Regions from separate parts of the Clostridium sp. CTA-17 genome, predicted to be linked through region 1. Evidence: riboswitches for the same ligand, from Rfam matches in the RefSeq annotation. Region 1 holds a riboswitch; each other region holds the start of a gene.
The links. A riboswitch is a leader RNA that binds a small molecule or an ion and turns the genes downstream of it on or off. The one in region 1 is predicted to bind cobalamin.
Positions count from the first base shown of each region.

Region 2: it holds a riboswitch for cobalamin, as region 1 does, so the genes downstream of both, ACYUCG_RS06205 (ECF transporter S component) here and ACYUCG_RS03450 (ABC transporter substrate-binding protein) in region 1, are expected to answer to the same signal.
Region 3: it holds a riboswitch for cobalamin, as region 1 does, so the genes downstream of both, ACYUCG_RS13210 (energy-coupling factor ABC transporter permease) here and ACYUCG_RS03450 (ABC transporter substrate-binding protein) in region 1, are expected to answer to the same signal.
Region 4: it holds a riboswitch for cobalamin, as region 1 does, so the genes downstream of both, ACYUCG_RS04225 (sirohydrochlorin cobaltochelatase) here and ACYUCG_RS03450 (ABC transporter substrate-binding protein) in region 1, are expected to answer to the same signal.

Region 1 is NZ_BAAABF010000001.1:792,013-798,326, forward strand. Features, by position in the region: gene ACYUCG_RS03425 (adenosylcobinamide-GDP ribazoletransferase) at 1-421, shown strand, start outside; gene ACYUCG_RS03430 (bifunctional adenosylcobinamide kinase/adenosylcobinamide-phosphate guanylyltransferase) at 435-815, shown strand; gene ACYUCG_RS03435 (histidine phosphatase family protein) at 820-1,464, shown strand; gene cbiB (adenosylcobinamide-phosphate synthase CbiB) at 1,467-2,414, shown strand; gene cobD (threonine-phosphate decarboxylase CobD) at 2,411-3,475, shown strand; cobalamin riboswitch at 3,560-3,737, shown strand; gene ACYUCG_RS03450 (ABC transporter substrate-binding protein) at 4,048-4,965, shown strand; gene ACYUCG_RS03455 (FecCD family ABC transporter permease) at 4,952-5,983, shown strand; gene ACYUCG_RS03460 (ABC transporter ATP-binding protein) at 5,988-6,314, shown strand, end outside.
Region 2 is NZ_BAAABF010000002.1:400,054-406,367, reverse strand. Features, by position in the region: gene ACYUCG_RS06220 (sugar-binding transcriptional regulator) at 1-476, opposite strand, end outside; gene rpoN (RNA polymerase factor sigma-54) at 702-2,087, opposite strand; gene ACYUCG_RS06210 (hypothetical protein) at 2,341-3,108, opposite strand; gene ACYUCG_RS06205 (ECF transporter S component) at 3,095-3,604, opposite strand; cobalamin riboswitch at 3,979-4,151, opposite strand; gene ACYUCG_RS06200 (BMP family lipoprotein) at 4,207-5,277, opposite strand; gene ACYUCG_RS06195 (DegV family protein) at 5,368-6,207, opposite strand; gene ACYUCG_RS06190 (tRNA (cytidine(34)-2'-O)-methyltransferase) at 6,222-6,314, opposite strand, start outside.
Region 3 is NZ_BAAABF010000009.1:69,320-75,633, forward strand. Features, by position in the region: gene nagH (hyaluronoglucosaminidase) at 1-1,485, shown strand, start outside; cobalamin riboswitch at 1,878-2,077, shown strand; gene ACYUCG_RS13210 (energy-coupling factor ABC transporter permease) at 2,365-3,108, shown strand; gene ACYUCG_RS13215 (energy-coupling factor ABC transporter substrate-binding protein) at 3,108-3,419, shown strand; gene cbiQ (cobalt ECF transporter T component CbiQ) at 3,403-4,173, shown strand; gene ACYUCG_RS13225 (ATP-binding cassette domain-containing protein) at 4,188-5,045, shown strand; gene ACYUCG_RS13230 (alpha-glucoside-specific PTS transporter subunit IIBC) at 5,507-6,314, shown strand, end outside.
Region 4 is NZ_BAAABF010000001.1:958,301-964,614, forward strand. Features, by position in the region: gene cbiD (cobalt-precorrin-5B (C(1))-methyltransferase CbiD) at 14-1,111, opposite strand; gene ACYUCG_RS04220 (precorrin-8X methylmutase) at 1,129-1,758, opposite strand; gene ACYUCG_RS04225 (sirohydrochlorin cobaltochelatase) at 1,758-2,600, opposite strand; cobalamin riboswitch at 2,723-2,900, opposite strand; gene ACYUCG_RS04230 (3D domain-containing protein) at 3,119-4,351, shown strand; gene ACYUCG_RS04235 (hypothetical protein) at 4,372-4,680, opposite strand; gene ACYUCG_RS04240 (SH3 domain-containing protein) at 5,016-6,314, opposite strand, start outside.

The DNA.
Region 1 (6,314 bases):
TTTTTCAGTTATTTCTGTAGTTTTATTACTATTAGTAGAATTTGCTGGAATGTTTACTGTTTTAAATAAAAACTTAGATATGAGAATATTAATACTCATACCAATAGCATCAAGAGCAATAAATGGATACTTTATTGTAAGTCAAGAGATGCTTGGACAAAGTTCTTTGGCAAAATTCTTTAAAGAAGGAACTGGAAAAGTAGATGAAATAATTTTATTAGGAACATATGTATTAGTTGCATTAATAACATTTTTCACCTTAGGAATAAATTATTTAATAGCTATTTTAGCAATGGGACTTATTTCTCTTATTTTACTTTTAAAAGTAAAAAAAGAATTAGGTGGAATAAATGGAGATGTTGCAGGATATATTCTTGTTCTTATGGAATTTACAGGGATTTTAGTTTTAGGAATTGTTTAAGGAGGAGAAACTTTTGAAACTTTTATTTGGCGGTGCATATAATGGAAAGCTAAAGTATGTAAAAGAAAAGTTAGGCATAAATGAAGAAGAAATATTTTATTGCAAAGAAGATTCTATAGACTTTTCTAAAAAGGTTATTAGTGGCATAGATAGATTAATTTATTTTAATGCCTTACAAGGAAAAGAGTCTTTAAGCTTTTTTCAGGAAAAAAAAGAATTATTAAAAGATAAAATTTTAATTTGTGATGAAATATCTTCAGGAATAGTTCCTTTAAAGAAAGAGGAAAGATTATGGAGAGAAGAGACTGGTAAGGTTCTTCAGTTTTTATCAAAGGAAAGTGAAGAAGTTTATAGAATATTTTTTGGAATACCAACAAAATTAAAGGATGAATAATAAGATGATAATTTATTTAGTTAGACATGGGAAGACTTATTGCAATGAAAATAAACTTTATTGTGGAATAAGTGATGTGCCTTTAAGTGAGGAAGGAAAAAAAGAATTAGAGGAAAAAAGAAAGAGTGTGAGTTTGCCAATATGTAAAAGGAATTTTACAAGTGGAGCAAAAAGAGCTAATGAAACATTTAATATTTTATATCCAAATAAGAAGTATGAAGTCATAAAGGAATTTAGTGAGTATAATTTTGGTGATTTTGAACTAAAGTCTTATGAAATGCTAAAGGAAGACAAGGAATATTTAGACTGGATTTTAGATGAAAGCAAGGAAGTTTCCTGTCCTAATGGTGAATCAAGAAGGGATTTTGAAAAGAGAATAAAAAAAGCATTTTTAAAATTACTTCTAATCCTTAAGGAAGAGGGAGAAGAGGAAGCCTTAATAGTATGTCATGGAGGAAGTATAGCTTGTATTTTAGAACTCTTTGAAAAGGATAAATTAGATTTCTATACTTATCAACCTAAGTGTGGAGGAGGATATAAGTTAAGAGTTGAACAGGATATCAATAACTTAAAAGGAGATTTTTCAAGTCTAGAGTTTGAAAAAGACATAATAGATAATTTAAGACTAGAAATAATAGAAAGGTTTTAGAAATGATAAAAATTATAATAGGATATGTTTTAGACCTAATAATAGGAGATCCTAATAATCCATATCACCCTATTAGATATATAGGAAAACTAGCATCTAATATGGAAAAGCTTTGGAGAAAGGTTTTCAAGAAAAATCTTAAGATTGCAGGCTTCTTTGCTTGGCTTTTTATAGTTTTCATAACCTTTGGAGTAACTTTAGGAATTGTACATATTGCTAATAAGATTAATCCTATTTTAGGAATCATAGTATCTGGAATACTTATTTATTTTTGTATTTCAGCTAAGGGGCTTAAAGTTGAAGGACTTAAAGTAATTAAGATTTTAAAAGAAGGAGATATTGTTAAGGCTAGAAAACAATTATCTTATATTGTAGGAAGAGATACTGAAAATCTAGATGAAGAAGCTATAGTTAGAGCTGTAGTGGAAACTGTAGCAGAAAATATGTCAGATGGCATTATAGCACCTTTATTTTTTGCAGGAATTGGGGGAGCACCTTTAGCTTTCTTATATAAAGCAGTAAACACATGTGATTCAATGTTTGGGTATAAAAATGACAAATATAAGGATTTTGGATTCTTCTCAGCTAAGCTTGATGATGTGTTTAATTATATTCCAGCTAGATTAACAGCCTATCTTATAGTAATTTCTTCTTTTATTTTAAGACTTAATTGCAAAAATAGTTTTAAAATATACAAAAGAGATAGATATAATCATTCAAGTCCTAATAGTGCTCATCCAGAAGCAGCTGTTGCAGGAGCTTTAGGAATAAGACTTGGAGGAGCAAATTACTATTTTGGAAAGCTTGTAGAAAAACCAACCATAGGAGATGCTAAAAAGAAAATAGAAATTTCGGATGTTTATAAGACTAATAATATATTAGGAATGGTTTCTTTTTTAGGAATGGTAGTAGCACTTGTTATTAGATATATTTTAGAGGTGATTGTATGAATTTAGGACATGGTGGTAATGTAGAAGAAATTAAGAGAGTTTATGGATTAGAAGAAAATGAAATTATTGATTTTTCAGCTAACATAAATCCTTTAGGAATCTCTGAAAAAGTAAAAGAGGCCATGATTAAAGGGATAAATTCTATAGAGAGATATCCAGATATAACTTACTATGAACTTAAAAAAGAAATTTCAGACTTTGAAAAAGTAGCTTTAGAAAATATAGTACTAGGAAATGGTGCAGCAGAGGTTATTTTTAATGTAGTAAGAGGAATAAAGCCTAAAAAGGCTCTTATAGTGGCACCAACATTTTCAGAATATGAGGATGCTTTAAATTCTGTAGAGTGTGAAGTTAACCATTATATATTAAAAGATAATTATTCAGTTGATACTGGATTTTTAGAAGAAATCAAAGAAGAATTAGATATTATATTTTTATGTAATCCTAATAATCCTACAGGTGCTTTAATAGAAAAAGATTTTTCATTAAAAGTATTAGAAAAAGCAAAAAAAATGAATGTCATAGTTGTTTTTGATGAATCCTTCTTAGACTTTGTTGAAGATAATGATAGATATTCTCTTATTAAAGAACTTAATAATTTCCAAAATTTAATTATAGTAAAATCTTTAACTAAATTATTTGCCTTTCCTGGAATAAGATTAGGATATGGATTAAGTTCTAATACTAATGTTATAGAAAAAATAAATTCAGTAGGAACTCCTTGGAGTGTAAATACAGTGGCAGACTATGCAGGAAGAGAAGCATTAAAAGATGTTGAGTATATTAAAAACAGCATAGCTTACATAAAAAAAGAAAATGAATTTTTATATAATGGGCTAGAAAAGTTTGAAGATATTACTATTTTTAAAGGTGCAGTAAATTTTATATTTTTTAAATTGAATAAAAATATAGATTTAAGAGAAGAATTAATTAGAAGAGGTATAATAATAAGAAGCTGTAGTAATTATATTGGCTTAGACCATAATTTCTATAGAGTGGCAGTTAGAACAAGGGAAGAAAACAAAAAGCTTTTAGAAGAGCTTTCAAAGGTTTTAAAGTAAGTTTTTTATTATTACTTTTATTATTAATAGCTTTTATGGTAAACTAAGATGTTTGACAATAGCAAAATATAATAATATAATCAAGTTGATTAACTAATAATTGGTGTGATTTTCACTTAATAGGGAATGAAGTTAAAGTCTTCAACTACCTCAGTAACCGTGAAGCAGACAAAATCTCAATATGTCACTGCATTTTTTGTGTGGGAAGACGAGATGGAGGAGGAAGCAAAGTCGGGATACCTGCCTTTTATTTAAGTACTATTATCTTCTGAGGGTAGGATAATAGGATGCGTAAGCTTTAAATATTCTTAACATACCTTCTTAAAATGGTATGTTTTTTTATTTTCTACGTATTAATCTAAGCCTCAAAGATTTTAATTGTTAAGTTTTATGAAAGATAAATTTGATTGATAATGATTTAAGCTTAATTTAAGAAAGTTCAGATTTACTTTTATAGATTGTAAGGGATGCTTAGCAATATTAAAAAATACATATTAAAATCATTAAATAAAATCAAATAGGAATCCTTCATATAACTTAAGAATTTATAAAGGTGAAAGTGGAGGAAGAATATGAGAAACTTAAAAAAATTAATTTCTTTAGTAATGATAACTATGATGGCATTACTTATGTTTACTGGATGTGGAAGTAAAACAGTAACAATGAAAGATATGGAAGGAACTGAATTTACAGTACCTAAAAAGATTGAAAGAATAGTATCAACAGCTCCATCTAATACAGAAATATTAATAGGTTTAGGTATAGGTGATAAAATAGTCGGTGTTGATAAATATTCAGCAGATGTAAAAGGATTAAATCCTGATATTCCTAAAATAGACTTTAGAAATCCAGATGCAGAGGCCATATTAGCTCTTAAGCCAGATATAATAATAGCTTCAGGTCATAATAGAGAAGGAAAAGAAGATCCATTTAAGGTTTTAAAAGATGCTAGAATACCTGTAGTTTATATTCCAACTAGTGAAAGTATGGATGGAATATATGAAGATATCAATTTCTTAGCTAAGTTAACTGGAACAGAAGCCGAAGGAAACAAAATGGTTGATTCAATGAAAAGCGAAGTAAATAAGATTAAAGCTATAGGTGAAACTATAAAAGATAAGAAGACTGTTTACTTTGAAATCGGGTCAGGGTCAAAGCTTTATAGTTTTGGAAATGATACTTTCTTAAATAGCTTACTAAATATAGTTGGCGCAGAAAATATATTTGCTAATGAAAAAGGTTGGATTTCTCCAAGTGAAGAAGCTGTCATAAAGGCAAATCCAGATGTGATTTTAACAAATGAAAGCTATATTGAAAATGCTACAGATTTAATTGCTAAACGTCCAGGATGGAATACAATAACTGCTGTTAAGGATAATCAAATATTCTTAGTAGACAATAATGCATCATCACGTGGAAGCCAATATGTGATAAATGCATTAAAACAAATGGCAAAGGATATTTATCCAGAACAATATGCAGGAATCTAAAAAGAAAAAACTACTAATATTACTATCAATTCCATTAGTATTATTAGTACTTTGTATTGGAACTTCCATTGGAAGTTCCAATATTAGTATATGGGATACTATTTCTATAGTTGGGAATAAAATTTTTGGTTTTTCCCTTAGAGCTAGTATAAAACCAGAGGACGTAGCAATTATTTGGGTAATTAGATTACCTAGAGTACTATTAGCTTTTGGAGTTGGAGCTTCCCTTGCAGTTAGTGGGGCTATAATTCAATCCATATTAAAAAATCCATTAGCATCACCATATACTTTAGGCGTTTCATCAGGAGCTTCCTTAGGTGTTGGAATGTACATAGTTCTTGGAATTTCAATACCTGTAATAGGAAATTTAGCTATGCCTATTATAGGATTTTTATGTGGTGTTTTAACGGTTTTTGCCGTTATTATCTTTTCCAATAAGGTTGATAGAGGACTTTCAAACAATACTGTAATTTTAGCAGGTATGGTATTATCACTTTTTACTAGTGCAATGTTAACTACTATAACAGCCTTATGTAGTGAAGATATAAAGGCAATTACTATGTGGCAAATGGGATCATTTGCTATGAAAAGTTGGTCATATGTTTTTGCTGGAATTCCATTTTTCATAATTGGAATTTTTATGGTTATAAGATATACAAGAGAAATGGATATCTTAAGTTTTGGAGAAGAAGGTGCAAAAGCAATAGGAGTTGAAACTAAAAAGGTTAAAAAGACACTACTTGTTTCAGTAGCTATTTTAACTGGAAGTGCCGTAGCCTTAAGTGGTGTTATAGGATTTATTGATCTTATAACTCCTCACATAGTTAGAAAAATATTTGGCTCTAATCATAAGATAGTAATTCCAATGTGTATTATACTTGGAGGAACTTTAATGGTATTAACAGATTTAGTTTCAAGAACACTAATTTCTCCATCAGAATTACCAGTTGGAGCAATTACAGCATTAATTGGAGCACCATTTTTTGCTTATCTTTATTTTGGAAAGAGAAGTAGGTGATATTTTGTTAGAAGTTAAAAATCTATGCTGTGGGTATGATGGAAATGATGTTATACATAATTTATCTTTCAATATTAACAGAGGAGAAAACATCTCTATAATAGGACCAAATGGATGTGGAAAGTCTACAATTTTAAAAGCTTTAGCTAACTTAATAGAATATAAAGGTGAAATAAAGCTAGATGGAGTAGAAATTAAAAATATAAAGAGAAAAGATTTAGCTAAAAAAGTTGCATTAATGAGTCAAAATTCTCAAATATACTTTTCTTATACTGTTTTTGAAACAGTTGCATTAGGAAGGTATGCTCATATGGATGGTATTTTTTCAAAT
Region 2 (6,314 bases), on a different contig from region 1:
TCATCTATAACTTCTTTTACAGTAGTTCCACCAGTAACAGCAATAGTATAGCCATCTTTAATGATATTCTTAGAATAATTTGCAGCGGCTTTTCCAAGCTCTTTTATAGTGTTTTCATCCTCACTGCAATCTCCTGGAACAACAATTACATTTCTTACATGAAGCATATCACATAATTGCTTCTCAAGATTAGATAGCCCTTTTATTTCATGTATAAATCCTTTTAAAGATTCTAACATGAACTCTCCTTCTTGGGTTACAGACATACCTGGAGTGTTTATTTGTATAAGGTTTTGAGATTTTAAAAAACCTATTTCTGTTCTTACAATTCTTTCACCTAAATTTAAATTGTTTGCCAAAGCTCTTCTACCTATTGGCTGATTATAATAAATTGTTCTGATTATATTGTATCTTTTAACTAATAGTTCTACCATTTCAGGAACTATTATCTTTTGCAATTTTAAAATCTCTAGCAAATTTAACAACTCCTTTGGACACTCTAAGTCCCACTCGCTTCTCAAATGTCCCGCACGTTTATTATAAAACATATTAAGAAAAAATTAAAGGGTTTTTAGAAAATTTTTTCTTATTTTTTTAAAAAATATAAAAAAATATAGAGAGATTACCCAGTCTCTCTATATTTTTCACTCAAAATAAGCACTTTATAACCTCATTTACCACAAGATAGAAATTCTTCTCTTTTAAAATCTTTTTCTCTTGCTAGATGACTTTATGCCTAACTCTTCTCTGTATTTTGCTACAGTTCTTCTTGAAATAACCATTCCTTTTTCTTTTAGAATTTCACTTATGATTTGATCTGATAATGGCTTTGCTTTATTTTCTTCCTTAATTACTTCTTCTAAAGCTTTTTTTATATTTATAACTGTAACATCTTCTTCTCCGTCATTTTTTTCTTTATTACTTATTGAGTTTACAAAGAGATTCTTTATTTTTATTGTTCCCATAGAAGTTAAAATATACTTATCCCTTATAGCTCTTGAAATAGTTGATTCATGCATTTCTAATTGTTCAGCTATTTCTTTTAAAGTCATAGGCTTTAAATATTTCTCTCCCTTTTCAAAATAATCCTTTTGCTTTTCAAGTATTTTTTCAAGAACTTTGTATAAAGTACTTTTTCTTTGCTCTATACTTTTAATTAAAAACATAGCCTTTTCTATTTTTTCCTTTACATACTCTGTAGCCTCTTTATCATTAGTACTATCTTTTAATATATCTTTATATAAAGGATTAACTGAAAGCATAGGTAAAACTCCATCATTCATTAATATAAGAAATTCTCCATCTATCTTTCGTATTTCTGCATCAGGAATTATAAAACCTACTTCATCACCAGTGTAAAATCCTCTTGATGGCTTTGGTTCTAAAGTTTTTATTAAATCTCCATAATCTTGTGCTTTTTTAGGAGTAATTCCTAAATCCTTTGCAATAACTTGATATTTATTATCTGCTAAGTTATCTAAGTGATTATCTATAATCTCTTTAACTATAGGATCATTTTCACCTTTTCTTTCTAACTGAATTTCTAGGCATTCCTTTAAATCTCTTGCCCCTATACCAGCAGGTTCTAAATTATGAAGAACTATTAAAGCCCTATTAAAAGTCTCTTCAGAACAATCTAGCTCCCACATTAATTCTTCTTTTTTTATATCTAAATATCCCTTTTGATCTAAGCACTCAACCATATAACTACATACACTTCTCATATATTCATCTATTGGTAATTCTAATATTTGCCCTTCTAAATAATCTGTTAAAGATTCTGGCTTACTTATGAAAGTAAAAGGTGAAATTCCTTCTTGATCATATTCACCATAACTTTGAGAGCCATAGTTATCTGACTCTAAATATTTTACTAACTCTTTATATTCTAATCTATCTTGCTCTTTTGATACCTCTTTAGTATCCTCATACTGAGCTTCTAATACAGGATTTTCTGAAAATTCTTTTTCAATATATTCTCTTAAATCATATGTTGACATTTGCAAAAGTTTTATTGAAAGTTGCATTTGCTGGGTCATAATAAGCTTTTGCTCTTGAGTTAAATTCAAATTAAAATCCATTAACATATATATATCACCTAAAATTATCTAATTCTAATCTATTCACTTTTATCTTTTAACCTTTCTTATATAATTATCCATCAAATAAAATTATTTTTCAATAATTTAAAATTTTAGCTAATTATAAAAGAAAGGCATATACCAAAATAATTTTTAATAAAACTCTCACAAAAATTCTTAGAAAAATCTACTGATTCTAAGAATATTTCATAAGTTTTATTAATCTTTGATAAATGCCCTTACTATTTTTATATTTAATTTAAATAATATTTCCTATTTCCATTATAGAAGTCTTTATTTTGTTCTTTATATCTTCTAAAGAATTATTTTTGCAAATAAATAATAAAGCTGTAGCAGGTCCTGCTGATTTTCTTAAATAATCGCCTTCATAGGATAAGTTTATCCTTATTTTATTACTCTTTTCTAATTCACTTATTTCGTGAATAATCCCCTTTGATCCAATAGGTAATATATCTTTAACACTCTTATCATCTATTAAAATCTTAAAATCTTTAAAAGTAACAATTTCTCCAAGATTATTATTTATATCCTCTAAAACTTCTTGTCCAACTTTAGGTATTCCTAATAAACAAATGGAATCTCCCTTTTCAAAATTAACCTTTAATGTTTCTTCTTTTTCTCCTATTATGGTTAATCCTAAAAAAGTTTGAAGAGTTTTAAAGTTATCCTCTGTGCTTCCTGTTACACACTCTGATAAATTAGATTTTTCTTCAAAAAAGTTCTCAGCATTATACTCTTTTATGGCTCTATTAATGCCTTGTATTATTTTTTCTCCCCCATTATTCATAGACATACCCAAATTATTAACTATTACTAATGGTTTTGCTCTAAAAGCTAAAAGCTCAAAAAGACATACTCTAGCTGAGAAATATGATACAATCTCATTACTGGCTTTTACAAAATCTGCTTCATTTTCACCAATTCCACCACAACTATCGCAAGCTATTACTAGTTTATTTTTTTCATTTTCTAATACAGTTAAGTCTCTAAACTTATATATTTGCATTTTTTAGTCCCTTACTTACTATAAATGCTACAACTATATTAACTAAGCTTGCTAAAGTAAGTGGTAATCCTAAAAGTTTTAAAAAGTCTATTGGATTCATTCCTCCTAAAACAAAATACATAAATACTCCTGTTATTAAAGTAAATACTATTCCATTTAAAAGAGTACCAACAATTCCTGCTAAAACAACTTTTCCTCTATTAAATATTATTGATGTTATGTATACAACAACAAACATTTCTAATGCTACTAAAATATGTACTGGTAAACTTAAAGGAAATCCTGTTCTTAAAGCTACAAATAAATGAGCTAAAAGTCCTATTATCCCACCAACTACAGGTGATATTATTATTCCTCCAACAAAAGCTGGCATAGAATCTAATGCTATACTAGAGAATATAGGAAAGTTAGCTAATATAACACTTATTGCTATAAGTATAGCTGAAAAACATAAACTCTTAACATCTAATCTCTTTTTTTCCTTAGTAAAATTCATAATTATTTTACCCTCCTAATTAATATTATTTTCCTTCTCTCTAAATTATAAGGCACCTATTAACTAGCAAGTTATACTTTTAATATTAAATAAAATTTCATACCCAATAAAACATAAATTATAATTTCAATTTTTCATAATTATACTAAAATCTAATATCTTTGTATAACCTTAGAATAATTGATGCTTAATTAAATAGAGTTAAATAAAATGTTAATTTAGAAATTTTTATTTCTAATTAACCCTTAGAAAAGCTTATACATATTCTTTCTGTAAATATTCTTTCAAATAAAAAACTGGTAAGGATAACTCTCCCCACCAGTTAAAATAATTTACATACTTTTTAAACTTATATAATGCTTCCCTCCGAAACAATAAGAATAGCATACTAGGCAGGTCTCCTGGCTAATAAATCATCCTAAAACAATCCTTTCCATGACTATTTATCACAGTGGTCCTTTGTTCTCGTCCTTATCAACAGTAGCGGGGGCTGCAGTTTTTAACTTTCCCTATTAAGTCAATAAACACCTAATGCTCTTATTTTATTTTCACTTTATAATTACATAATTATATACATTTTGTCAACCTATGTATTATTATTTTTATTTAATATTAAAATTTTCAACCTCATCTAAAGTTTCTGGCACATTAAATTCTCCCTTTATAATAGCTTCTTTATATTGTTCTACTTTATCTAAAATTTCTTTAGAAACTAAATTACTAGTTGTTTTAGCCACCTCAATTCCATTATCCTTAAGCCCTATTTCCATCTTATTTTTTGGTCCAGCTTTAAAATCACTATTTATAACTTCCTTGGCTGTAGTATATACTGCTTCATCTAGATTCTTTATCATTGATGATAATATAACATCAGCATATTCTGGGAATCTTGCTGCCCAATCAATATCCACTCCAATAGCATACTTTCCTTTTTCCTTAGCAGCCTTAAAAACTCCTTCTCCTGCCTCTCCAGCTGATTCAAATATTATATCTGCTCCTTCATCATACATTTTTTTAGCTATATCACTTGCTTTCTTTTGATCATTAAAATTCCCAACATACTGAACTAAATTTCCTTCTTTTATATTTTTATATGCTTCCTCATTTGAAACCTTTAATCCAGCCATAAATCCTGATAAAAATGTTTCTATTAATTCTTCCTTTATTGCCCCTATAAAACCTACCTTATTTGTTTTAGTAGTATTACCAGCTATTATTCCCATTAAAAAAGCACCCTGTTCATCCTTGAAATCTATGGATTTTACATTTGGAAGATCTGATACAGTATCTACTATAGCAAAATTTTTATCTGGATAATCTTTAGCTACATTATTTAAACTCTCTAAAAATTTAAAGGCTGAAGCAAAAGTTAAGTCATTATTTTGAGCTGCTTCTCTAAGCCTCTTCTCATAATCCTCTGATGAATTAGTATCAAAAACTTCTATTCTAGCACCATATTCTTTTTTTATTCTCTCTAATCCATCTACAGCTAAATCAGTAAAATAATTTTCCTCATTAGAAAAGTCATCTTTTACTAAGGCAAAATTATAAACTTGTTTTTCTATAACATCTACTTTTTTTAAAGCTGATGAATTATTTGAACCACACCCAGCAATTATTGAAGTTATTCCTAAAAGCAAAGCCAAAGCTTTAAATGTTTTTTTTAATTTCATTTTTAGTCCTCCTATTTTTTTAGTCAAAATTATTATTTCTTTAAGTAAGAAAATTTATGTAAAAAAAAGAAACTCCCTTAGGAGTTTCTTTTAATATTCTTCTACATAAAATAATGCACAAACTTTAGGACCAGAATGGATTGCTACTGAACATCCTAGAGGAAGTTTTAAATATTCAATATTATTATTTTCTAAATATTCCTTTATAGGTAAGTAAATATCCTCATTTTCAAGTTCAACTAATATAATAGGCTCTCCTTCTTTTTTAGGGATTGAATCAAATTGCTCAATCATAGCCTTTACCATCTTTTTAGTTCCTCTTATTTTTCCTTGGACATTCATTTCACCCTCTAATACATTAAGCATAAGCTTTATGCCTAAAGCATTAACAAATAAAGCTTTTCCTTTTGAAAGTCTTCCTCCTCTTACTAAGTTGTCTAAACTTTCAAAAGCTATAGTACTTTTAATATGATTCCTGTATTCTAAAATTTCTTTTTCTAAATCCTCTAAAGTTATTCCTGCTTCTATTAATCTAGCTGCTTTTAATACAATTAATCCAAGTCCAACTGTTACATTTCTTGAATCTATTACAACTATATCATCACTTTCTAATTCAGCCTTAGCTAAACATGCTGATTGATAAGTACCACTCATATTAGATGATATATGTATAGATATAACTTTGTATCCTTCTTCTAAGTAACCTTTATATTTCTCTATAAATCTAGTTGGAACTATTTGAGCAGTAGTTGGAAGAGCATCTTCTCTTTCAATTCTTTCCATCATAGAGTCTACTTTTATTTCAACTCCATCTAAATAGCTCTCTTCTCCAAAATTTATTAACATAGGCATTACGTCTATGTCATACTTCTCTATAATCTCCTTAGATAAGTCACAGGTACTATCTGTTATGATCTTTATTTTATCCAAAATATATTTCCCCCTTATTTCATGTTTGGAAATCCAATTTGTCTTAAAGCTTCATAAGCTATAATAGCTACTGTGTTTGATAAATTCAAACTTCTAGTAGTTGTGTT
Region 3 (6,314 bases), on a different contig from region 1:
TCTTTAGATGGAGAAACCTGGACAGATGCTATTAATATTGGAGATGGAGTAGAAAATGGAGTAGAGGATATGTTCTCTAAGCCATTACAAAATGGATATAAACATGGAAATCAATCAGGTGGAATAGTTCCAATAGATAGTGCTTATGTGGAAGGAGATAATTTAAATCAAAAGGCTAGATATGTAAGAATATTATTTACTGCACCATATAGACATCGTTGGACAGTTATAAATGAACTTATGATAAACAATGGAGAATATATCCCTACAGTTAATGATCCAACTTATATTTCAAATCCAATTGAGGAAAGAGGCTTTGCCCCAAGTAATTTAAGAGATGGAAATTTAACAACTTCATATAAGCCTAATACCAATAATGGTGAAATTTCTGAAGGTAGTATAACTTATCGCTTATCAGAAAAAACAGATGTTAGAAAGGTTACAATAGTTCAAAGTGGAAGTTCAATTTCAAATGCTAAGGTTATGGCTAGAGTTGGTGATGGTAGTGAAAATGTAACTAATCAATGGGTTCAATTAGGAACATTAAGTAATAGTTTAAATGAATTTATTAATCGTGATTACAACAATATCTATGAAATAAAAATTGAATGGACAGATGTTGCACCAAATATTTATGAAATAATAACTTTAAATCAAGAGTTTGAATTCCCAATTAATGATTCTTTAAAGGCAAAATATGATGAGCTTATAAATCTAAGTGGAGATGAATACACTTTAAGTAGCTTTGAAACTTTAAAAGAAGCATTAAACGAAGCTAAGAATATTTTAGATGATTCTAATTCATCTCAAAAGAAAATAGATAAGGCTTTAGAAAATCTAAATAAAGCAGAAGAAAGATTAGCTTTAAGGGCAACTGATTTTGAAGATTTCAATAAAGTTTTAACTCTAGGAAACTCTTTAGTTGAAGGAGAATATACAGCTGAGTCATGGGCTTTATTTAGTGAAGTTTTAGAAGCAGCTAATGAAGCTAACAAAAATAAAGCTGATTACACTCAAGATCAAATAAATCAAATAGTAATTGACTTAGATGCTTCAATAAAAGCTTTAGTAAAGGAAACACCAGAGGTTGATAAGACAAATTTAGGTGAATTAATAAATCAAGGTAAATCTTTACTAGAGGAAGCTGTAGAAGGGTTTAATGTTGGTGAATACCATAAAGGCGCTAAGGATGGATTAACAGTTGAAATTAATAAGGCTGAAGAAGTATTTAACAAGGAAGATGCTACTGAAGAAGAAATAAATTCATCTAAGGAATCTTTAGAGGGTGCAATAGCAAGATTTAACTCTTTATTAATAGAAGAAAGTACAGGAGACTTTAATGGCAATGGAAAGATTGATATAGGAGACTTAGCAATGGTATCTAAAAACATTGGAAGTACTACTAACACTTCTCTTGATTTAAATAAAGATGGCTCTATTGATGAATATGAGATAAGCTTTATAAATCATAGAATACTAAATTAAGATAATTCAATAAGGATAAATTAGATTTATAATTTTTTAGGAATCATAAGGATACTTAAAATCAAATTTAAAATACTAAGAATTTTAAAGATTAGTATTTTAAAATGATTATTTGTATCTAATATGATTCCTTTTAATTTAAAACATAACTTAATAAAAATTTTTTTGGAAATATTATTAGAATCAGATTAATTTAAGATAAGTTCTAAGATTAAATTTATATGCTAAATAGATAAGTTTCTTAATAATTAATATTTTATAATAATATATGAACAGGAATTATATGTTTAAAAATTACCGAAAGCCTTATATATAGCATATTTTCTAAAGAAATCTATAGAGTTTAATTGTAAATGCAATGCATATGCTATATAATGTTAAAGTATTGTAAAATTAAATATTTAGAAATAGGTTAAATAGTTACATTTGTAACTATATATTAAAAGGGAAGTTGGGTTTAAATCCCACGCGGTCCCGCCGCTGTAATAGAGGAGCTTTTTGTACTTTAAGCCACTGGAATATAATATTTTGGGAAGGCCACAAAAAGTGATGATACTTGAGCCAGAAGACCTGCCTATTTTTAAAACATCAGGATCCTACGGGAAATAGGAGGTGTTGTGCTTTGGTAAGTTATATTTTTTTAGAATTTTTATAACCTCTAGACGCAATGTCTAGGGGTTTTTTATTTCTAAGACTAAAGTTCTGATTTAACTAGAAATTAAAGTTATTCATATTTAGATTAAGTTTTATAAAGGGAAATATTTTTAGTACATATTGTTTTATTTGATGCGGAAATAGTTAAATCAAATTTTATCTTAAAATAAAAAGATGATAAATGGGAATACAAAATAAAAATATAATTTAAGGAGTAGAATTATTATGTCAAAAAAGAATCAAGTATTTATAGGATTTTTATTAATGTTCTTATTAATACCAAGAAGTGTTTCAGCTATGCATATCATGGAAGGATTTTTACAACCTAAATGGTGTATAGCATGGGGAGTTATAACTATACCATTTGTAGTATTAGGATTATTTTCTATTAAGAATAAGGTTGGGAATAATCCAAGACTAAAGATTTTGTTAGCTATGGCAGGAGCTTATGCTTTTGTTCTTTCAGCATTAAAGCTTCCATCAGTTACAGGTAGTTGCTCACATCCTACAGGGGTTGGTCTTGCGGCAATATTATTTGGACCTACAGCAGCATCAGTTTTAGGACTTATCGTACTTTTATTCCAAGCATTACTTTTAGCTCATGGTGGTCTTACTACTCTTGGAGCTAATACTTTTTCAATGGCTGTAGTTGGGCCTTTAGTATCATACGGACTTTATAAATTAGTAAAAAAACTTAATGGACCAACATGGTTAGGTGTATTTTTAGCAGCTGCTCTTGGAGATTTAGCAACTTACATGGTTACTTCAGTTCAATTAGGACTAGCCTTCCCAGCAGAGGTTGGAGGAGTTATGGCATCAGTTATGAAGTTCATGGGTATATTTGCAGTTACTCAAGTTCCTCTAGCTATAAGTGAGGGTATATTAACAGTCATAATCTTTAATACAATAGAAAATTATGCAAAAGAAGATTTAATGGAACTTAACATTTTTTCAAAGGGGGTAAAATAATGAAAAATAAAAGAGTGTTAACTAATGTGATATTACTATTATTAGTTGTATTTATTACAATAATACCTTTCTTTGTGGCTAAAAATGGAGAGTTTGGTGGATCTGATGATCAAGCAGAAGAAGCAATAACACAAATTGATGAAAACTATGAACCATGGTTCTCACCATTATTTGAACCAGCTAGTGGAGAAATAGAAAGTTTATTATTTGCTCTTCAAGCTGCAATCGGTGCAGGGGTAATTGGCTTTGGATTAGGATATCTAAAGGGCAAAAAGAAAGTGAACGACGAAGTAAATGATAAACATAGATAAATATGCTTATTCATCTAAGTTAAAAAATATTAATCCAGCAGAAAAGATGTTTTTTGCCTTAATTACTTTGTGCGTTTGTCTTTGGGCAAATAATTTTATTGTTTCTATGCTTATAATAAGTATTATGACTTTTTTAATAACAAAAGTAGGAAGAACAAAAATAAAGGTTTTTATAAAGTTAATGATGGTACCAATAGCTTTTTTAATAATTGGTATCCTAACAATTGTTGTTAGTTATTCATTAAAACAAGATACATTTTTAGTATCATTTAAGCTTTTTAATGGATGGATTGGAGTTTCTAAAAGTGGAATTATTCAAGGACTTAATATGTTCCTTAAGGTAATGGGATCTTTAAGTTGCTTATACTTTATATCCCTAACCACTCCAATGATAGATGTAATATCAGTTCTAGCTAAACTGAAGGTACCAAGTTTTTTAATAGAGTTAATAAGCTTAGTGTACAGATTTATATTTATAATTTTAGAAACTTCAGAAATGATGTTTATATCGCAAAATTCAAGACTTGGATATAGAGATATAAAAACATCATATAAATCCTTAGGTGCTCTTGCATCAACACTATTTATACGTTCGTTTAAGAGAGCTAATGATTTATATACTGCCTTAGAAGCCAGAGGGTATAATGGAGAACTTAAGGTTTTAGAAGAACAGGTTCAAAAAAGAAATTACATTTACATTATAACTATAATAATTAATCTTATTTTTATAGGAATAACTATATTTATTAAGTAGAGTAGGAGGATTTTATGGAAGACTATATATTAAAAGTAGAAGAGCTTAATTATAATTATTCAGATGGAACTCATGCTCTAAAAGGTATAAATATGAATATAAAAAGAGGAGAAGTTACGGCAATATTAGGTGGAAATGGTGTTGGAAAATCAACTTTATTTCAAAACTTTAATGGTATATTAAAGCCTTCATCAGGGAGAATACTTTTTGATAATAAACCTATAGATTATTCAAGAAAAGGAATAATGAAGCTTAGAGAATCTATAGGGATTGTTTTTCAGGATCCTGATAATCAGCTTTTTTCAGCAAGTGTTTACCAAGATGTTTCATTTGGTGCTGTTAATATGAAACTACCAGAAGATGAAATAAGAAAAAGAGTAGATAATGCATTAAAAAGAACTGGGATAGAACACTTAAAAAATAAGCCAACTCATTGTTTAAGCTTTGGTCAAAAGAAAAGAGTAGCTATTGCAGGGGTACTAGTTATGGAGCCAAAGGTTTTAATACTAGATGAACCAACGGCAGGTTTAGATCCAATGGGCGTTTCAGAGATAATGAAGTTATTAGTAGAAATGCAAAAGGAGCTTGGCATAACAATAATAATAGCAACCCACGATATAGATATTGTTCCTTTATATTGTGATAATGTTTTTGTTATGAAAGAAGGAAGAGTAATATTACAAGGAAATCCTAAAGAGGTATTCGCTGAAAAAGAAGTTATAAGAAAAGTTAACTTAAGATTACCTAGAATCGGACATCTTATGGAGATTTTAAAAGAGAAGGATGGCTTTGTATTTGATGAGTTAGATTTAACTATTGGACAGGCTAGAAAGACAATAAATTCTTGGAAAAATAAAATTTTTAATGATTAATATTTAAGTTAGATTAAGCAAGAAAGGCTTATACCAAATTAATTTGGTATAGGCCTTTTATTTTTATTAAATTAATTAATTTTTAGTATGTTTATTATTTTATGAGAGGAAGAAAGATCTTAAAAATATTATAACTATTCATATCATTAAAAAATATATTTTTTAGTTATAATACTATAATTTCTAGTTATAGATATCATAAATTAAAATTCATATGTGAATTTTCACGAGTTTTGGGAAAAAGTTGCATCATTATGAAACTAAGAACAGAGTGTGCTCATTTCGTTGTAAATGTTATCATTAATTGATATTATCTAATTAACAAATATTCCAATAAAAATTCATTTTAATGTATAAAATATTAAATTTTATTGGATATATAACTTAAGTATTAAAAATTTTAGGTATTTAAGTTAAGGGTATTAATAGGATTTATAAAATTTTAGTGGGGTGGTATAGTTATGATGCAAAAAATTCAACGTTTTGGAGCTGCAATGTTTACACCGGTTTTATTATTTGCTTTTGCAGGTATAACAGTAGGACTATGTATTCTATTTAAGAATCCAGACATAGTAGGACCAATTGCAAATGAAGGTACTTTATGGTATCAGATTTGGACTCTTATTGAAGAAGGTGGATGGACAGTATTTAGACAACTTCCATTGTTATTTGTTGTTGGGTTACCAATAGCATTAGCTAAGAAGGCTCAAGCTAGAGCTTGTATGGAAGCTTTAGTTACTTATTTAACTTTTAATTACTTTGTAAATTCAATATTAACTCAATGGGGTAGCTTCTTTGGAGTTGATTTTGCTCAGGAAGTTGGAGGCGTAAGTGGATTAACTACTATAGCTGGAATTAAAACTTTTGATACTGGTATGATAGGAGCAATCTTAATAGCTGGTATAGCAGTATGGATCCATAATCGTTTCTTTGATACAGAATTGCCTGAATACCTAGGAATATTCAGAGGGTCATCTTTCGTAGTTATGATAGGATTCTTTGTAATGATTCCAACAGCATTTGTAGTTTGTTTAGTATGGCCAGCAGTTCAAAATGGAATTAACTCTTTACAAGGATTTCTTGCTTCATCAGGAATAGTTGGAGTATGGATATATACATTCTTAGAACGTATATTAATACCAACAGGATTACATCACTTTATATATGGACCATTTATATTTGGACCAGCTGTTGTAGAAGGGGGAATAGCTACATATTGGCCTCAACATTTAGCTCAATATGCTATGTCACAACAAAGTTTAACAGAAT
Region 4 (6,314 bases), 170 kb from region 1:
TTCTAATTTAAGTTTAATCAAACAAGTTTGAATTTTTAGATTCATATAGTAACTTCATTTCCTTTGATCCATAGTACATAAGAATATTAAAGCTTGCTTCACCATAAGCATATATATCTAATCTCTTTAATACCTTTTCTCCAATTCTTTCATATAACATAGGAAAATCATCTCCAAGAAGTCTTACAGCACCTTCACTTGTTTTTTGATCTAAAACTTTTTGTACTAGTTCTAAATCATATCCCATTAAGGTAAGCTCTAGAGCTATAACTTCTAATCTAACATCTGAAACTCTACTATGTGTATTGAAACATCCAAAGGCAATCTTGCTTAACTTTCCTATATGACCTACTATTGTTAAATCCTTTATTCCTTGAGCTAAGGCACACTCTATAGAAAAACCTACATAATTAGATATAACAACTATATTATCCTTTTTGTATCCTCTTTCTCTTAAGAATCTTTCTCCCATATTTCCAAATACAAATACAAGGTCTTTATTGTTTACAGATTTTTGTCTTATTTCAATTCTAATAGATTCCTTTAAGGCCTCTTCTGACATTGGATAAACTATTCCCGTAGTACCAAGTATTGATATTCCATCAACTATACCTAATCTAGGGTTAAATGTTTTCTTAGCAATCTCTCTTCCTCTTGGAACAAAAATTGTTATTCTAACTCCCTTATCCTTAGGAAGTACACTTAAGACTTCTTTTTTTATCATTTCTCTAGGTACTGGATTTATGGCAGGTTGTCCTTTTTCTACAAAAAGACCCTCTTTAGTTACTACTCCAACGCCTTCTCCTCCACATAGTTCAAAGCCTTCTTCAATTTCTTCTGCCTTTGCAAATATTTCAAGACCTGAGGTAGCATCTATGTCATCTCCACCATCTTTTACTATGGAGCAAGAAATTGAATCTTTATTAGCCTGTATATCTTGTATTTCTAAATTAAGTTTTATATTTTTAGGAGTATCTATTTCTATAACACTTATGTCTTTTTTATTAAAAAGCATATAAGTGGCGGCTTTAGCAGCAGCTGCTGCACAAGACCCTGTAGTGTATCCACATCTAAGTTTCTTTCCACCACTTTCTATATACATATCAAACATTTAGATTACCTTCTTTATTACATATCTCTTTTATAATTCATATAAAGTAATGCATTTATTATAGCTGCTGCTACTGTACTTCCACCTTTTCTTCCCTTAACTCTTATATAAGGAATTCCAAGTTCATCTAAATCTTCTTTGCTCTCACTAGCCCCTACAAAACCAACTGGAACTGCTACTATAAGCTTTGGATTAGCTTTTCCTTCCTTAATAAGTTCTCTAAGTTTAAATAAGGCAGTTGGAGCATTTCCGAAAACAAATATATCTACATTTTCCTTTGCTGCAAGTTCAACTCCTGCCATTGATCTAGTTATTTCTTTTTCTTTAGCTAATTTAAATACCTCTTCTAATCCAACATAGCATTCAACTGATGCATTTAATTCTTTTAATGCTCTTTTGTTCATTCCTGATAAAGCCATTGTTGTATCAGTATATATTTTAGCTCCATTCTTTAGAGCAGAAACTCCTGCCTCTATAGCACCTTCACTTATTTCTATTAAATCTTGATATTCAAAATCCGCAGTAGTATGTATAACTCTTTTTACTATTTGTAATTCCTCTTCTGAAAAATTATGTTCATGCATTTCAGAACCTATAATTTCAAAACTTCTTTTTTCAATTCCCATAGGGCTTTTCATGTAATCCATTATTTCATTTCCCTTCTATGTTTCTTCTTTTTAGTTTCTCCAAGTCCTTTATATGTACCATTAATAACATCATTAATTCTATCTATGTATAAATTCCCAAACTCTTCGTATTCCCCTAATCCTTTTAAGACAACATTAGCCTTTATTCCTTCACTTTCAAATCTGCTCTTCCATGAATCTTCTTCACCTGAAGCCATATCATTTTTAGCATGATCTCCAGCTACAACCATTAAAGGAATTATTGTTATTTCTTTTATATCTTTCTTCTTAGCTTTCTTTAATACATTTGAGAAATTAGGATATCCCTCTACAGTTCCTACAAAAACATCTTCATAGTCCTTATCTATTAAAACAGATTGTAAACATCCATAAACAGCATTGGATGGATGAGCACTACCATGTCCAACAAATACACATGGAGAATTCTTTTCTATTAAATCTTTCATTGTATCTACGAAATATGAATAATCATCTGGACCTGATTCAAAACCTTCATAATGGAATATTGGTCTTCCTATCTCTATCCTTTTAAAACATGATTCATATTCCTTTACCATATGCTTTATATAATCAAACTCTTCTCCTGGAATAATATGAAGTGGTTGAACAATAACTTCCTCATATCCTTCCTCGGCTAAACTCTTTAAAGCATCTTCTGGAAATAATACTTCCATGTTATGTTTTTCTTTAAGTTTTTTTACTATCATATGTGATGTAAAACTTCTAAAAATATCATATTCTTTGAAACTTTCTTGTATTGAATCTTCTATTTTTTTTATAGAATTATTTAACGCATCTAAATGACTTGTTCCAAAACTTACTACTAATATAGCTTTTTTCATATTTCACCTCTAAAATTTTAAAATAAAAAGCATCTGTGCTACAAAGAACAGATGCTTACAAATCAAAGTAATTATTCCTCAAAATTATGAACAAATAAGTACTAATCTCTTCCCTCCGAAGCTTAGTTTACGATTCTTAGGCAGGTATCCTGACTTAAGGCTTATCCTCATTTCTCCCTTCCCAATTTATATAATCAGTGGTTAATAGAAACTTGTATCCTATCACAGTAGCGGGGGCTGTAGTGGACTTTAACCACTTTCCCTTTTAATTAAAATCAAACCTAAAAATATAAAATATTATTTTTTTTAATTATAATATATAATCTTAATTATTTCAATATAGGGTAAATTTCTTATTTTCTATATTTGTAGTATAATTAAGTTGTTAATTTTTTCTTACCATATTTTAAATGTTTAAAGGTTAAATTTGTGTTACATTTGACTTTTATGTTATAATTCAGTAATATATGATGAAATGCTCTTAAGTTGTGGACAGTTTAACTAAAGGAGTGTAGTTTATGCAAAAAAGAATTTTATCAGCGTTAATTGCTATGGCAATTAGTATTTCAGCTACTCATGTAGTTTTTGCTGATACAGTAAATGATAAGAAATCTACTATACAGGAGAACAAAGTAAAATATTCACAATTAGATAATGAAGTTATTTCACTTAACTCTCAAGTGTCAAAACTTAATAATGAAATCGAAGAATTAAATGCTAAGTTAGCAGATAATAAAGCTAAAATGAAAGATACAGAAGAAAGTTTAAAAGAAACAGAAAGTAAAGTAAGTACTTTAAAAACTGAAATAGATGAAAAACAATCTGTTTTAGGTAAAAGAATGCGTGCCATGTATAAAAGCAAGGATTCTATGAATCCAATAGTTTTTTTACTTAAATCTGAAGACTTATCAGATTTAATAACAAGATTAGACGCTTTAGCAAGAGTTGCAGCTTTAGATAAAAATCTTATAAAAAGTTTAGATGAGCAAAAAGATTCTCTTAATAGTGATATTAAAAAATTAGAGAGAGATCAAGCTGAACTTAAAGAATTGAAAGCTTCAACCGAGGAATCTCTTAAAACTTTAGATAGCAAAAAACTTGAGGAACAAAAGAAAATTGATGAATTAAACAGACAAAAAGAGGCTGTTTTAGAGGTAATTAAAGAAAATGAAATGTCTTTAATATCTCATTCAGTTTCAGTTATAAATTCATCTTCATCAATTAATGAACTTGAAAGTGCAGTTAGCACATTGAATCAATTAATACCACAACTTAATATTGATTCAGTTAGAGATGCAGCTAATAATTCTGTACAAGCTGCTAAAAATAAAATTGAATCATTAAAAGCTGAAGAAGCTAAGAAAGCAGAAGAAGCTGCTAAAAATAATGCTGCTAACTCTTCAAATAATACTAGCAGTAATAATAGTTCTAGCCAACCTAGTAGCGATGGCAAATATAAGAAAACACTTTCTATGGAAGCCACTGCATATAGCGGAGGAACATTAACAGCTATGGGCCTTAAACCTGTAAGAGACCCCGGTGGAATAAGTACAATAGCAGTTGACCCTAGTGTAATTCCATTAGGATCAAAAGTGTACATCCCTGGTTATGGTTATGCTATAGCATCAGATACAGGTGGAGTTATAAAAGGAAATATTATTGATCTTTACATGAACTCTCATGATGAATGTATATCTTGGGGAAGACGTCAAGTTACATTGCACATAGTTGCTTATCCTGGTGAATGGTAAAAAAGATAAGACTTTTCGTCTTATCTTTTTCTTATTTTACTTCCAAAATTATTAAATACTTTTAAAAAAAGAAAAATAACTAAAAATGCTATTATTGCAGTAATAACTACAAATAAAAAGTTTAATAGATCTTTAAAACTTAAACCTACTCCATCTAAGAAATTTCTAACCTTAATACTAACTTTAAAAAATCCCCATAAAATTAAACTTCCAATAATACCTACTGAAGCAGCTGTTAACCCAATCTTTGACTTTTTAAATATACATACTAATCCTATAAAAGCAAAAGTTATTATTATAAAAATAAATTTCCAATCCAAAACCTCCAAATTTTGTACTCCTAAACATACTTTCCTTATTATTTTACTTAATAAAAGTTTTAATTATTCATTTACTTATTTAAGATTATAAAGTTATTAATAAATTAATTAAATGTTGAAATTTATTAATAACTTTATAATAATATTCTTGATATGATTAGCTTCTTATTATTTATAAATATACTATCTAAATTTCAAATAAACCTTTATGATAATTAATATCATAAAGGTTTGTATCAAAGTATTATAATAAAACTTACAGAAAATATGAAGGAAATGTCTAAGTAAGATTTAGACTCTTATTTTTAAGCATTCCTTAATTAAAACATAAATCTATCTACTTATTATCCCTCAAATACAGGTACATCAAATGTAAAGTTATTTTCTAAATATAAATCTTGATAACTATTCATAATATCAGCAATACTTGATGCATACCATGGAGTTGTAGCATATTGATGCCATATATTTGATACATTCGGATTATATCTCATCTTATAAAGAGTATTTTGATTATATCTTGAACTATGAACATAATTTAATGAAACAAATTCTGCAGCACCTTTTATAGCATTTTCAATACTTGTCCATCCTCTATTGTAAGCATATGTTGTTCCTAATATTAAAGCTCTATTAGGGAAAACTGATGAATTATCCTTGGCACCTATTCCAAATAAATTATATACTGTTACTGGCTTAGATAGTGGAATCATATGATATCCTACTAATTGACCATTACCATTATATATAGGTCTACTTTCATCTGCAATTTCAGTAATTGTTACACCCTTTGCAAGTTTACTTGTTCCATTACCTGTTTCGTGTAAACATTGAGCAACTAAGTATAGAGGATCTATATTAAAGGCTCTAGCAGCATTTACAAAAGCTTGTCCTTGACCTGTTAAAACCCCTTTATTATTTAATCTACTACTTAATCCACTTACATTTACTGATCTAAATTTATCTACTCTTAAGAATTGTAGCTTATTAGTAGCCTTAGCCGGATTTATATATTTCTCAAATTCTGAATATGAATAATTTGAAGGATTGTTTCTTTGTTGTAATTTTATATATTCGTTAAGTGATACTCCATAATTTGTTTTTGAAGCATTTCCTATATCTAATCCTGGATTAACAGTTGAGTTACCATCAAAAATATTTATATAATTTTTAGATGCATAAGCTTCTTGTCCTTTATAATTTATTTTATAGAAGCCATTTTCTTCTCCTAGTATTTCAACACTTTCTCCACTATTTAATATTCCAACAATTTGAGATGAAGTATTAGCTTCTTTTCTTACATTTAATCCTTTAGATGCAGTTACAACACCAGTTTTCTTACTATTTTCAGGGGTACTTGGTTTCTCTGGTTCTGTTACTACCTCGTCTTTAATATCCTTAATATATTCCTTAGCCACATATCCATGGGAGCCCTTGTATTCTATTTTATAAAATGCTCCTTCTTCTCCTACTATTGTTACCTTTGAATTTCCACTTAAGCTTCCTATGACTTTACTACTTGTACTTGCTCCTTCTCTTACATTTAAAGAGCTACTTACATTTACTATTCCTGTCTTTTTAGTACTTTCAGGAGTACTTGGTTTTTCTGGAGTCTGTGTACCTTGGTTACTATTATTACTTTC